3 regions of the Microbulbifer sp. A4B17 genome follow, and region 2 is predicted to be linked to each of the others. Evidence: predicted binding sites of a transcription regulator. Region 2 holds the regulator's gene; each other region holds the start of a gene.
The links. The regulator LexA, encoded in region 2, represses DNA repair genes until DNA is damaged. The targets are predictions, from matches to a motif close to ACTGTNTNTANANACAGT.
Positions count from the first base shown of each region.

Region 1: imuA (translesion DNA synthesis-associated protein ImuA) is a predicted target of LexA. The motif match lies at 2,477-2,494, and genes of this name have one in related genera.
Region 3: BTJ40_RS08665 (YebG family protein) is a predicted target of LexA. The motif match lies at 1,749-1,766, and genes of this name have one in related genera.

Region 1 is NZ_CP029064.1:3,816,080-3,820,289, forward strand. Features, by position in the region: gene BTJ40_RS16780 (hypothetical protein) at 1-238, shown strand, start outside; gene BTJ40_RS16785 (hypothetical protein) at 362-547, opposite strand; gene BTJ40_RS16790 (NAD(P)/FAD-dependent oxidoreductase) at 547-1,755, opposite strand; gene dcd (dCTP deaminase) at 1,789-2,358, opposite strand; gene imuA (translesion DNA synthesis-associated protein ImuA) at 2,550-3,272, shown strand; gene BTJ40_RS16805 (DNA polymerase Y family protein) at 3,294-4,210, shown strand, end outside.
Region 2 is NZ_CP029064.1:3,130,310-3,134,519, reverse strand. Features, by position in the region: gene topA (type I DNA topoisomerase) at 1-548, shown strand, start outside; gene BTJ40_RS13955 (DUF6586 family protein) at 552-1,043, shown strand; gene BTJ40_RS13950 (hypothetical protein) at 1,131-1,388, shown strand; gene lexA (transcriptional repressor LexA) at 1,455-2,060, opposite strand; gene BTJ40_RS13940 (TIGR00730 family Rossman fold protein) at 2,221-2,859, shown strand; gene BTJ40_RS13935 (TetR/AcrR family transcriptional regulator) at 3,145-3,777, shown strand; gene nagZ (beta-N-acetylhexosaminidase) at 3,808-4,210, shown strand, end outside.
Region 3 is NZ_CP029064.1:1,909,669-1,913,878, forward strand. Features, by position in the region: gene BTJ40_RS08655 (amidohydrolase family protein) at 1-764, shown strand, start outside; gene BTJ40_RS08660 (MAPEG family protein) at 910-1,305, shown strand; gene BTJ40_RS08665 (YebG family protein) at 1,390-1,689, opposite strand; gene BTJ40_RS08670 (LysE family translocator) at 1,992-2,609, opposite strand; gene BTJ40_RS08675 (DUF924 family protein) at 2,609-3,217, opposite strand; gene BTJ40_RS08680 (hypothetical protein) at 3,388-3,678, shown strand; gene BTJ40_RS08685 (DUF6249 domain-containing protein) at 3,739-4,210, shown strand, end outside.

The DNA of each region.
Region 1 (4,210 bases), 690 kb from region 2:
GGCCGCGGTATTGACCGCAAGCCTCGGAGGTACGGGCTGTGCCAATATGAGTGATACGGACCGCCGGATTGGCACCGGTGTCGGTATCGGTGCTGTGACAGGTGCCTTGATTAGTGGCGGACGCCCCGGCGGTACTGCTGCAGGTGCCGTTATTGGTGCCGGTGCAGGATATCTCTACGACAGGGAGAGAAAACGCAGAGATTATTATCGCTATCGCGGCCGCTACTATCGTTATTAATTTGCGGTTTCTATTTAGAAGCCAATAAAAATGGTGCGAGTGTGATTCTATCTCCACACTCGCACCATTAAATTAATCAGGGGAACCAAACTCGAGGGCAGTTAACTTATCGGGAGATAAAAATTACAGGAGCTTCGTTTTGGTCTTACCACAGCGTGCACAGCGATATTCAGTCACCAACTTTCCCTGCCTTACGTCAAACTTGCGCTCAGTAACCACTTTCCATTTGTGAAAGCCTTCCCTGCACAGGGTGCTGCCTTTATGCTTTTGCCAGGTGGTTTTTCTTTTGAAAGGAATAACATCTCCCATTAAGCCACCTCCCCTGCGGCATGTCCCGAAGCCCAGGCCCACTGAAAATTAAATCCGCCGAGCCAGCCGGTTACATCAAGAACCTCACCGACAAAATAAAGCCCTCGCTGGGTTTTACATTCCATAGTTCGAGAAGAAACCTGTGCTGTATCGACCCCGCCTAAAGTCACCTCCGCAGTACGATACCCTTCAGTGCCCGCCGGCGTTAACTTCCAGTGTTGTAATTTATCACCAGCTTGCCGCAATTCAATCTCCCCAAACTGCTTTAGGGGACGACTGCTGATTTGTGCCCGCTGCAAGAAAAACTGTACCAGCTTTTTACTCCAAATCTCAGCTAAAACGCTGTGCAAGTGGCTATCTGGACTCTGTTGTCGACGTAACTGTAACCACTCCGCCAGATTTTCTTCCGGGGCTAAGTCAAATTTTACAGTTTGCCCCTCACGCCAGTGGCTGGAGATTTGCAAAACAGCAGGACCACTCAATCCCCGGTGTGTAAACAGCATCTGCTCGTGAAAACTACCTTCAGCGCAAGAAGCTGTCACCGAAAGAGAGGTACCAGGCAGAGTGTTCTGGCGCTCCAATTGCCGTTTATTCTGGGTAAACGGCACCAGTGCTGCTCGAGTAGGAACAATATCCAGCCCAAACTGACGAGCAACCTCGTAGCCATATCCACTCGCCCCCATAGTTGGGATAGAGAGGCCACCAGTTGCCACAACCAGGGACTCACAGGTAACCGCGCCCATGTTGGTTTCGACCCGATACCCCTGCCCCAGAGCTTTAACTTGAGCAATGCTGCAGCGAGTGCGAACCTGCGCCTTAGCTACACGGCACTCCGCTAAAAGTAAGTCGACAATATCTCTTGATTTATTATCGCAAAACAGCTGGCCGAGGGTTTTCTCGTGATAGGCAATCCCATGTTTCTCAATCAGTGCTATAAAGTCCCACTGACTGTAGCGAGCCAGAGCAGACTTACAAAAATGGGGATTATTACTGTAGAAATTCTCTGCACTGGTATAGAGATTGGTGAAATTACAGCGGCCACCACCGGACATCAGAATTTTTTTCCCAACCTTATTGGCGTGATCCAGTACCAGCACGCTGCGCCCGCGCTGGCCCGCTGTAGCTGCGCACATCAGTCCCGCTGCCCCAGCGCCAATGACCAATACATCGACGCTGTCAGGTAGCTGACTGTTAGAAACCTCTAACATAGATAGGAAACAGTACCGCAGTGAGATCAATGATCAGGTGCGGGGCAGGGTTACGCCGCGCTGCCCCTGGTATTTGCCGCCGCGATCGGCATAGGACACATCACAGATTTCATCGGACTCGAAGAACAGCATCTGCGCCACACCCTCGTTGGCATAGATCTTTGCCGGCAGGTTAGTGGTATTAGAGAACTCCAAAGTCACATGTCCTTCCCACTCCGGTTCCAGTGGCGTTACGTTGACGATAATACCGCAACGGGCATAGGTGGATTTGCCCAGGCAAACCGTCAACACAGAGCGCGGAATGCGGAAATACTCCACTGTGCGCGCCAAGGCAAAGGAGTTTGGCGGGATAATACAGTAGTCGCCCTCTACATCCACAAAGCTGTTTTCGTCGAAGGTTTTCGGGTCAACCGTGGCAGAGTGTACGTTGGTAAAGATTTTAAATTCACGGGCACAACGAACGTCGTAACCATAGCTGGAGGTGCCATAGGAGATGAGCCGATCGCCATTCTCGCTATGACGCACCTGGCCTGCCTCAAAAGGCTCAATCATGCCGTTCTGCTCGGCCATGCGGCGAATCCACTTATCGGACTTGATACTCACTCCGTCCCCCCTGAATAAATTAAAAAGCGCTCAATAAAAGAGGCGGAATCATAGCGGGTTTGGGCTGTACAAAAAAGTGCCAATGCAATGATTTCTCACTTGTTGCCATTGAATGAATACTGTATAAATAAACAGTATAACTGTATACACATACAGATTTAGCCGGAGATATGGGCCAGCTAGGGTCAAAAATGAGTGGTGAAATCGTGGGCAGCGTAGAAAACCTTATAGAAAACAAACAGTTAGATAGTCATTCAAAAAAGCAGAAACTGGCACAGCTACTCGCCAGGGCCGATATCTGGCAGGCAGCCAATGAGCCCCGGCGGCGGCGGACCGGTATCTCCAGCGGCTCCTCCAGTCTCGATGCACTGCTAACAGCCCACGGCTGGCCACGAGGAGCCACAACAGAACTACTGCTCGATCAGACCGGTATTGGTGAACTCACCCTGTTACTTCCAGCAATGGCAGATCTCACCCAGCGTGGTCATATGGTGATACTGGTCAACCCACCTCATATCCCCTATGCGCCATCGCTGGCCAACAGTGGCGTCTGCCTGGAAAACCTGCTGATCCTGCATCCTCGTGGCCCCAAAGATACACTTTGGGCAATAGAGCAGTCTCTGCAATCCGGAAGCTGCGGTGCCCTGCTCAGCTGGCAAGGGCGGCAGTCACTGGGGCACAAAGACCTTCGCCGTTTGCAACTCGCTGCCCGCAATGGAGACTGCCTGCATTTCCACTTCCGCCCGCAGAGTGAATCAGCGACCCCCTCGCCGGCAAGCCTTCGCCTACAGCTCAAGCCTGGAGAGGGGCGGCTCGCACTAAAGCTATTGAAACAATTGGGCGGAACCTCTGGCCAACACCTGTACCTGGCAAGAGCAGCAAAACTGATCCGCCGCGACCGGCCGCTGCACTAAACAGTTTCAAGGGATAACATCATGCTCTGGCTCTGTATCCAATTTCCCAAGCTCCCTCTGGAGGTACTGATCCGCGCACAAGAACAAGGAGAAGATGACTCACCCCAGGTCGTGGTTGAAAAGCAGATGGTAATTGGGAGCAGTCCGGCTGCACTCCAGTGTGGGGTTGAAAGCGGGCTCAGTATTGCCACTGCAACTGCCCTATGTGCAGACCTGCAGCTATTACAGCGCGATTTGCAGCGGGAGCAACAAGAGTTACAGCAACTGGCCCAATGGGGGTACAGCTTCACCCCGCTTGTCTCACCTCAGCCGGCAGGCCCTATGAGCAATGGTGAAAGTACATCAGCTCACCTTTACCTGGAGCTAAGTGGCAGTCTAAAAGCCAATGGCGGCTTCAAGGCATTGATAAGGCAGATAGAAAGCGAACTTGAACAGATGGGGATCGACAGCCTAATGGGCCTCGGCCACAGCCCCAGCGCAGCCCATTTGCTGAGTCAGCTAGCGGAACACAGGCACTGGCTAATACAAACGAATACCCCCCCCAGCCCACAGCAGTGGAAGCAGTGGATCAGCTTTACCCCAACCAAGCTTCTTAATTGCGACAACAAAACCATTTCCAAACTCTACGCATGTGGCATCAAACGAGTAAGCCAGCTACTCGCCATTCCCCTCTCAGAGGTAGGCTCTCGTTTTGGTCGCTCATTTGTGGATTACCTGGCACGCCTTAATGGAAGTCGACAGGACCCGGTTTGCAACTACCAGCCACCAACACAATTCCGAAATGAACTGTTTTTCCCCAGCCCTCTGGATAATAGCGAGCAACTGCTATTCCCTATCGGGCGCCTGCTCCGAGAACTTTGCTCACAGTTACAGCGACGCCAGCTCTATACCCAACAATTAAACTGGCACATGGACTTCGGCAAAAACAAAGTCCAGGT
Region 2 (4,210 bases):
ATGACGGCCCTATCATCGAGTGCGATAAGTGTGGCAGTGATATGCAGTTGAAGTCGGGCCGCTTCGGCAAGTACTTTGGTTGTACTAACGAAGACTGTAAAAACACCCGTAAGTTATTGAAAAATGGGCAGCCGGCGCCACCAAAAATGGATCCGGTTCCCATGCCTGAACTGGCATGTATCAAAGTGGAGGATCACTATATCCTGCGCGATGGTGCCTCTGGCCTATTCCTGGCTGCCAGTCAGTTCCCGAAAAACCGTGAGACTCGTGCTCCCTTGGTCAAAGAATTGCTTCCTCATCAGAGCGAGATAGATCCAAAGTACAGCTTCCTGTTTTCTGCACCGACACAGGATGACAGCGGGCGGGATACCGTGGTTCGTTTCAGTCGCAAAACTCAGGAGCAATATGTTCAGTCTGAGGAAGAGGGCAAGGCTACTGGTTGGCGTGCTTTTTATCGCGATGGTGGTTGGAAAGTAGAGGCTTCTACCAAGAGCACTGCCGCCAAGCGCAAGAAGCCTGCGGCTAAAAAAACGGCGGCAAAGAAGTAGATAATGACTAACCCTTATACGATTCATGTCACTTCGGCTCTGCGCAAGAGCCAGCTGTTGCTGCAGCAGCCATGGGATATGCCCCTTCAGCGCGATGCGCTGGAGGAGGCTGCCTTGATGCAGCTGTGCAAAGCCTACCGGGCCTTTCTTGCGGAACAGGCGACTCAGCTTCAGCTCGAATTTGAGCCGGAGTCCCCGCAGTTAATTATTGATGCGCTAAGGGGGCAGGGAAGGGCCAGCGCGGAGGCTAATGAGTTATCTGGCTTGGTTAGCGACCCACAAAGCTGGCTGTTTCATATGCTCCACGCCTGGAAAGAACAGCAGAAAATATCTGTGGTTGCGGGTGATAAAAAACAGCAGGCAAATTTAATCCCGTTGTACAGTGATGTTGCCAAGCCGGAATTTGCACCCTTGTCCAAAGAGCTGCTGTTCGAATGGCATCGCTGCTTGAACGAGTTGGTGGTGAGGCAGCGCGCTCATTTGGATGAGTGCTGAAGAACCCCCCATAAAACGAGCGAATGAAACTTTTCGCGAGCCTGTGGTACACTGGGCGCAAACTGTTGTGCCGTGAAGGAAAAGCGAATGTCCTCCGAAACTTTTGAAATTATCGAGCTGGCTAATGGCGATGTAGCCTTGCGTCGTGCTGGCCATAAGGAGGACCCTTTGGTGAGCATTTCTTTTTCTGCAGAAAGTCTTCAGTTTCTGCGAAAGAATAAGGTTGCTGTGGCCCGAGCCATGTTGGAAGCGGGTATTGAAGCTGTACAAAATCTGGACGATCTTGAAGCAGGTTACTTCGAAGAAGAAGACGAGTTGATGCCGGTAAATCATACTATCCACTAATACCAGCATTACCACGGGTTTTAATAACAGCGGCCAATGGCCGCTGTTATTGTTTTGAGGATATGCTCAAGGTGTCTGGCGGATCACCCCTACCGCCAATCCCTCAATAACAAAGTTCTTATCTCTCATATCGACTTGAATTAATTCAAAGTCATCATTTTCAGGAAGCAGCTGAACGGTTGCCTGGTTCCCTTTGCGACGAAAGCGTTTCACGGTGACTTCGTCATCGATACGGGCAACTACGATTTGGCCGTTACGCACCTGTTCGGTCTTTTGTACCGCCAGTAAATCTCCGTCGAGAATACCTGCATCTCGCATACTCATGCCGTGCACTCTAAGCAAGTAGTCTGCGGGTGGATGGAAGAAGCTCGCGGGCAAGTCGCAATAATCTTCAATATGTTCATTGGCGAGGATCGGGTTCCCCGCAGCAACCCTTCCTACAATTGGCAGGCCGGATTGGTGATCGGGTATTCGTATGCCTCGGGAGGCGCCGGCAACCATCTCAATGGCGCCTTTTCTGGCGAGCGCTTTCAGGTGTTCCTCGGCGGCATTGGGCGAGCGGAAGCCGAGCTCCTGGGCAATTTCTGCCCGTGTTGGTGGGTAGCCTGTTTCATCCAGGTAGGACTTGATCAGGTCGAGAACCTGGGACTGACGAGCGGTGAGATTGGTCATAGATTTACCTAGTTTTCTGTATTTATATACAGTTGCTGGAATTATATACAGATTTATTGTTCGTGCAATCCTCAGGTTTTAGCCTTTGTGAGCTGCTACATTGAGGGAGAAAGTAAGGAGACAAGAAAACGTTGAAGGAACTGACAATGAGGGAAAAATAATGTTGGATGCAAAAATGCAGGAAGCCTGGAGAGTGCTTCGTATTCAGTCTGAACTGGTTGATGGAATTGAGCGACTGATAGCCTTGGGTGGCGCTGTGACAGTATTTGGAGGGGCTAGGTTCACAGAAGACAGCGCCGAGTATAAGCAGGGCGTTAAACTGGGGGAGCTTCTTGCAGCGGAAGGTATTCCCGTGATCACCGGTGGTGGGCCGGGACTGATGGAGGCCTGTAACCGAGGGGCCTTTGGGCAGCCGGGCACATCGATTGGATTAAATATAGAGCTGCCTTTTGAGCAGGCGGCAAATCCATATCAGGATATCAGTTTGAATTTCCGTTACTTTTTTGTGCGGAAATTTATGTTTGTAAAACACGCGCTCGGATTCGTCGGGCTTCCCGGGGGATATGGCACCCTGGATGAGCTGTTTGAAGCGCTTACCCTGGTGCAAACACAGAAAGTGCGGCGTTTTCCTATTGTGCTGGTGGGTAAGCACTACTGGAGCGGGCTTTACGATTGGTTGGTGAATACCGTTTTGGAACGCGACTGTATCGATGCCGGCGATCTCGATCTCTTTCATGTTGTTGATAGTGTAGATGAGGCTGCGGCTTTGATAATGAAATATATGCAGGTGAAAGATTAATTGCTCCAGGAGAAAATTAAAGTACTAAAGATTTTTTCAGAATGATGCTTGTTTGCGCCGCTTTCACTGCAGAGGGTTGAGACGGCTGGTGGGAGTAGGATGCCTGTCTAAGTTGGCGGGAGATCAATTCCCTGGGTACTGATCTTACCGCCACTCATACTTTTCCCTGTTATTTTTGCTCTTGAGTCTCGTCTGTTGGACTCTTGCCGAGCTGACTCTGCGACGGTGAGAATGTGCTACTCTGGCGTCGATTAAACGTATGTTTTAAATGGTAGTTTGAGACTTATGAGCCAAGCAGATACGGTCAGCCGGATACTCGACGCAGCGGAAGTGCTGTTTGCTGAACGGGGTTTTACTGAGACCTCATTGAGAACAATCACCAGCACAGCCGGCGTCAATCTGGCAGCGGTTAACTATCACTTCGGTTCTAAAAAGGAATTGATACAGGCGGTATTTGAGCGCTTTTTAACACCTTTTACCTGTGCGTTGGAAGCAGAGCTTGATCGTCGCCTTGCCCTGGGGCAGCCCTTGGGGGTGGAGGAGCTGATTGAATGTCTCTATCGGGTTGGGCTCGGAAGCCTGGGGCTGGAGGGGAAGGATCCGCAGCGATTTATGCGCCTCTTGGGGTTAGCATATACCCAGTTTCAAGGGCACCTGCGCCGATTCATCGTATCCCGATATGGCGATACCTATCGCCGATTTGCCGGACTACTGGCCGAAGCTCTGCCGGGCTTAGACCCGGAAACTTTCTACTGGCGCCTTTATTTTATGCTGGGTGCGACCATTTTTACACTGTCGAGCCACGATGCCATTGAGGCTATCCTGCAGGAAGATTTTGGCGCCGACAGTACGCTCAGCCAGACCCTTGAGCGATTGGTGCCGGCGGCTTCAGCCATGCTGAAGGTGGAAAATCATTGAGTGTGCTCATAAAGCGATAAGGAATTTTATATGTCTCTACCACTCGGACCCGTAATGGTGGATATCGAGGGGCTTGAACTTACCGATGAAGACTGCGAGCTGCTCAGGCACCCGCTGGTGGGAGGGCTTATCTTCTTTGCCCGCAACTACCGTGACCGCCAGCAGCTCATTCAACTGGTGAAGTCGATCCGTGCTGTGCGCCCGGAAATCCTGTTGGCTGCGGATCAGGAGGGTGGCAGGGTTCAGCGGTTTCGCGATGATTTTACGCGGATACCATCCATGCAGGCCCTAGGCTCTGTGGCCAGTGGTGAGCAATTGCAGGATGTGGGCTGGCTGCTGGCGTCGGAGTTGCTTGCAGTGGGGGTGGACTTTAGTTTTGCCCCGGTTCTGGATGCGGATGACAGTCACAGCCGGGTGATTGGTGATCGTAGTT
Region 3 (4,210 bases), 1.2 Mb from region 2:
ATCTGGGAGAGTCCGGAGGCGAGCTGGCCGGTGGCAGCCGTGCCAATGCTTATGCCAAGGTGGAGAGCGCTCTGCGTGAAGCTCAGGAGTATCGTGATAATCGCGCGGCGATTCACCGTGGAGAATGGCGAGAGCTGGATTACGATCTGGCAGATCTGCAAGCTCTGCAGCCGGTGATCGATGGTAAGGAGCCTTTGATGGTAACTGCCAACCGGGCCAGTGATATCCTCGCAGTATTAGAACTGGGTGAAGCCTTTAAGGTGAAGCTCATTATAATCGGTGCAGCTGAGGGTTGGATGGTTGCCGATAAACTGGCGCAAGCACAAGTGCCTGTAGTGATCGATGCAATCAACAACATTCCTGCATCATTCTCAAGTTTGGGCGCACGCCTGGATAATGCTGCACTTCTGGCCAAGGCTGGGGTGACGGTAGCTATCAGTGGCCCAGATATGGTGGCTAGCCACAATGTATACCTCTCGCGCCAGTCGGCGGGCAACGCTGTAGCCCATGGTATGCCTTACGAGGAAGCGCTAAAGGCAATCAGTAGCAATGTTGCTGAGATTTTTAATCTTGAGGGCGGTACGTTGGAGCAGGGCGCGGCTGCGGATATTGTGATCTGGAGCGGTGATCCCTTGGAAGTTACCAGCTACGCTGAGCAGGTCCTGATTGAGGGTGAGAATCAATCCTTGGTAAATCGCTCAACGCGCCTCAGAGATCGACACCTCAAGCCCGCAAAGGGCCATGAGTTTGGCTATAAGGACTAAGATGCAAAGAGCGGGCTTCTAGCCCGCTTTTCTTTTTCCGCGTATTGGTCTGAAAGGTCCATCGGCTTGTACAGGATTTGTGTGGCGGAATACTTGCTTTCGGGGATATATTCCCTGGCCAGATTGATAATAACAAGGAAAAAACATGGCGAATATCACAGCACTCTACACCGGCCTTTGTGCGCTTCTGATTATTTACTTGGCATTCAGGGTAGTCGAGTTTCGTCGCACAAAGAAAGTGGGAATTGGAACCGGAGATGATCGTTTCAATGAGATTAGGGTGCGAGTTCACGCTAATGCGATTGAGTACACGCCGATAGCGTTGCTTTTGTTACTGGCTGCTGAGTTGGGTGGTTTGCCCGCTTTGTGGTTACATCTCTTTGGGGCGCTCTTTTTTATCTCACGGGTATTTCATGCCTATGGACTGACCAAGGGCAAAGGCGGGCTGCACTTTGGACGCTTCTGGGGAACTTTAATCAGCTGGGTCGTTATCGTTGTGTTAGCGGTCATTAACATTGTTAATGCCGTAATTAATCTTTGAGGTTTATTGGTGAGGCTCAGTATGAGCCCCACGCAAAAAAGCCCGGTAGAACCGGGCAGAGTACAGGGATGAATCTATAAGCGTTTACTGATTGGCGGCGAGCGGAGTTACGCGATCATCTTCGCTCTCCTGCACCATGTTTTCGTCTTCTTCGAGCAGTACTTCAGGCTTCCCTTTACAGGCTTTAGCCAGGGCATCGCGGCGTTTGGCCAACAGCAGGCCGATCTCTTCGCCTACCTGCTCATCAATGCTGTCGATGTGGCGCTCAATCAGCGAAGTGATATTAGCCGCGAGCTCCAGCATTTTATCGTGTTCTTCAGCGTCTTTTTTGTTGTCGAACATTGCTCCGTCTCTATCGCATTTCCAAACAGCTACTACGGCCATCGTGTGCCTCCCAGTTGTCTATTAGACATTCCACTTAGTTTTTGTATGCAGGTACATTAACTGTATAAATATTCAGTGTCAACGATTGAGGGAATAAAGGGGGTTATGCGGTCAAAAGACCAGCAGGCACGATGATCGGACCGCCAGTAAGTGTGAACGGTGTCATAATATGCGGGCAGTCAGCTGCATACCCCCCGGGGCAGCTGGTTGTCTTCACATCATTTTTACAGGCCCGCAAGCGGGCCTGTTTTTTTCGGGGTACAGCGAAAGTATGGGTGTGAAAATCCTGGAGGGGTGTGATTTTAGATGCTGAGGATGAGCCGGGCTGCGAGCCCGATCAGCAAGACTCCAAATACCTGTTGGATGCGATGGCCGATATGTTTACTCACTAACTGACGCTTGCGACTGGCGTGCACGGCCAGCGCCACTATGCAATACCAGATGGTATCCACTCCGGAAACCAGGGCGGCCATGCCCAGCTTAGTACTCAGAGCCTGTTGCTCTGACACAAACTGGCTGAACAGGGCAGTAAAGAACACGGCAATCTTGGGGTTGAAGAAAGCAACACCAAAACCCTGAGCGATAGAGCGCTTCAGACTCTGGTGAGGGGGCTCTACCGCTGCGGCACTGGCACCTGGCGACGATGCACTTAGGGCTTTCCAGCCCAGATAGACCAGCATTGCTGCACCTGCCCACTGAAGGATATTGAACAGAAGAGGCGAGCTGGTAATCAGTACCGCTAAGCCAAATGCGGTGAGGATTGCGTAAATCGCGACCCCGGCTCCGTGGGCAATGGCGCTGGCCAGCCCTTGCTGCAGGCCGGAGGAGGCGCTGCGCAATACAATAAGAAGACTCGGTCCTGGTGACATTGCACCGAGGGCACAGATCCCAGCGAGAGATAACCAACTAAGTAAATCCATTATTTAAAGCCGCCCCCTTGAGCCAGCCATTCTGTTTCTGCTTGAGTGGAAATACGACCCAATGCCGCGTTGCGGTGAGGGAAGCGCCCAAATCGTTCGATGACCTCTTGATGGGCAAGAGCGTATCGAAAGTGAGTGTCGAGATAGGGTGCGGCAATTTTGTCTTCTGCGAAGGTTTGCTGCAACTGTCGGAAGTAGTCTACTGAGCGTTGCTGGGTCACAAGGTCTTCGCTGTGCTCCAATGGCATGCCAACGAATACCTGTTGGTAGACCCCAAGGCTGGAGCCTACTCCGCGCTGAATCAGCTTTTCGGAAATTGATAAAGCCTGGGGGTCCCCAGCAAATGCCAGTTGGGTGCCCCGATAAATATTCCTGGATAATTGGTCGCAAATCAGTAGCAGGGCGAGCTCGCCTTCCAATGTCTTCAGCCAATGGTTCAATTCTCCCTGCTGAGCCGATGCGGTAATCGCTCCAAATCTCGCTTTGATATCGGCATCTACTTCAGAAGAGGCGGCAAACCACAGGTCTTGTTTCCCCGGTGCAGCCGTGCTGCTACGGATATCGGTAGTACCAAACCAAAAAAACAGGACATCATCGGGGGTTGTCATATTGAAGTACTCATTCTTCGTTGTGCTGCGAGTTTATCCGATCGTTCCAACTCTGTGGTTGCCTGTAGAAGAGGATTCCAGGTGTTGGCGTAAAAAAAATTATCCAACTGCATCCAAGTGGGCTCCCCGCGTCGTCATAGTGGCGTACAAGGGAAAAACGGGAGATCACAATGTTTACTGCGAGATCAACTAAGAAGGTACAATTTTGCGTCGCTTTATCACTGATAGTTGCGGCTCTGCAAGTGGGCCAGGTTAAAGCCTCCGAGCTAACGGTCTCCCAGGATGGGATTCACCGGGAGCTCACCCAAAAAATTGACCAGCAGATGCTTAAAAAGCTAAGTGAGTGTACCGGCAAGAGCATGAAGGTTAACCGACTACCTCCAGTGCGTATCGCTGAGGAAAAGGCGCCGCGAGGAGGAATGGCTTACCCCTACTCCAAGGCTCGAATGATGGTGATGTAGATCGCTATCCCCCCAACGACGGTTCACAACACTGATAACGAAAAGATTAGAGAGTATGTAATGAGAGCGAGAAACAAATATTCATTCCAGGCAGCCATCTGCTGCTGGGTTGCCATTGTGGTATCCAGTATAAGTGCGGGCAGCTGGGCCCAGGAGGAGGATTCGTTGATTCCCGATCCGCCTGCACCACCAGGAGTGGAATCCTCCGAGTCTGAAACCCGTGTGCGCATATTGCGGGAAAATGGTGTTCTCACGATCAAATCCGAAGGCGAGAATGGTGAGAAAAGTGAAGTGCGGGTTGACTTGGGGCAGGACTTTGGCGGCCCCCTAAGCCAGGAAATTATTGAACGGCTGAAAAGCAAGGGCATTCTGGATGTAGACGGAAAGGTTACCGAAGATACCCTGAATAGCGTACCGGACAATGTCAGGATAAGTCTTTCTGGTGACCGTAACTATCGGGGCAGGGACAGGCACTGGGATCACAACTACTCACACCACGATCACGATAACGAAGATCTCGTATCGGGAGTCA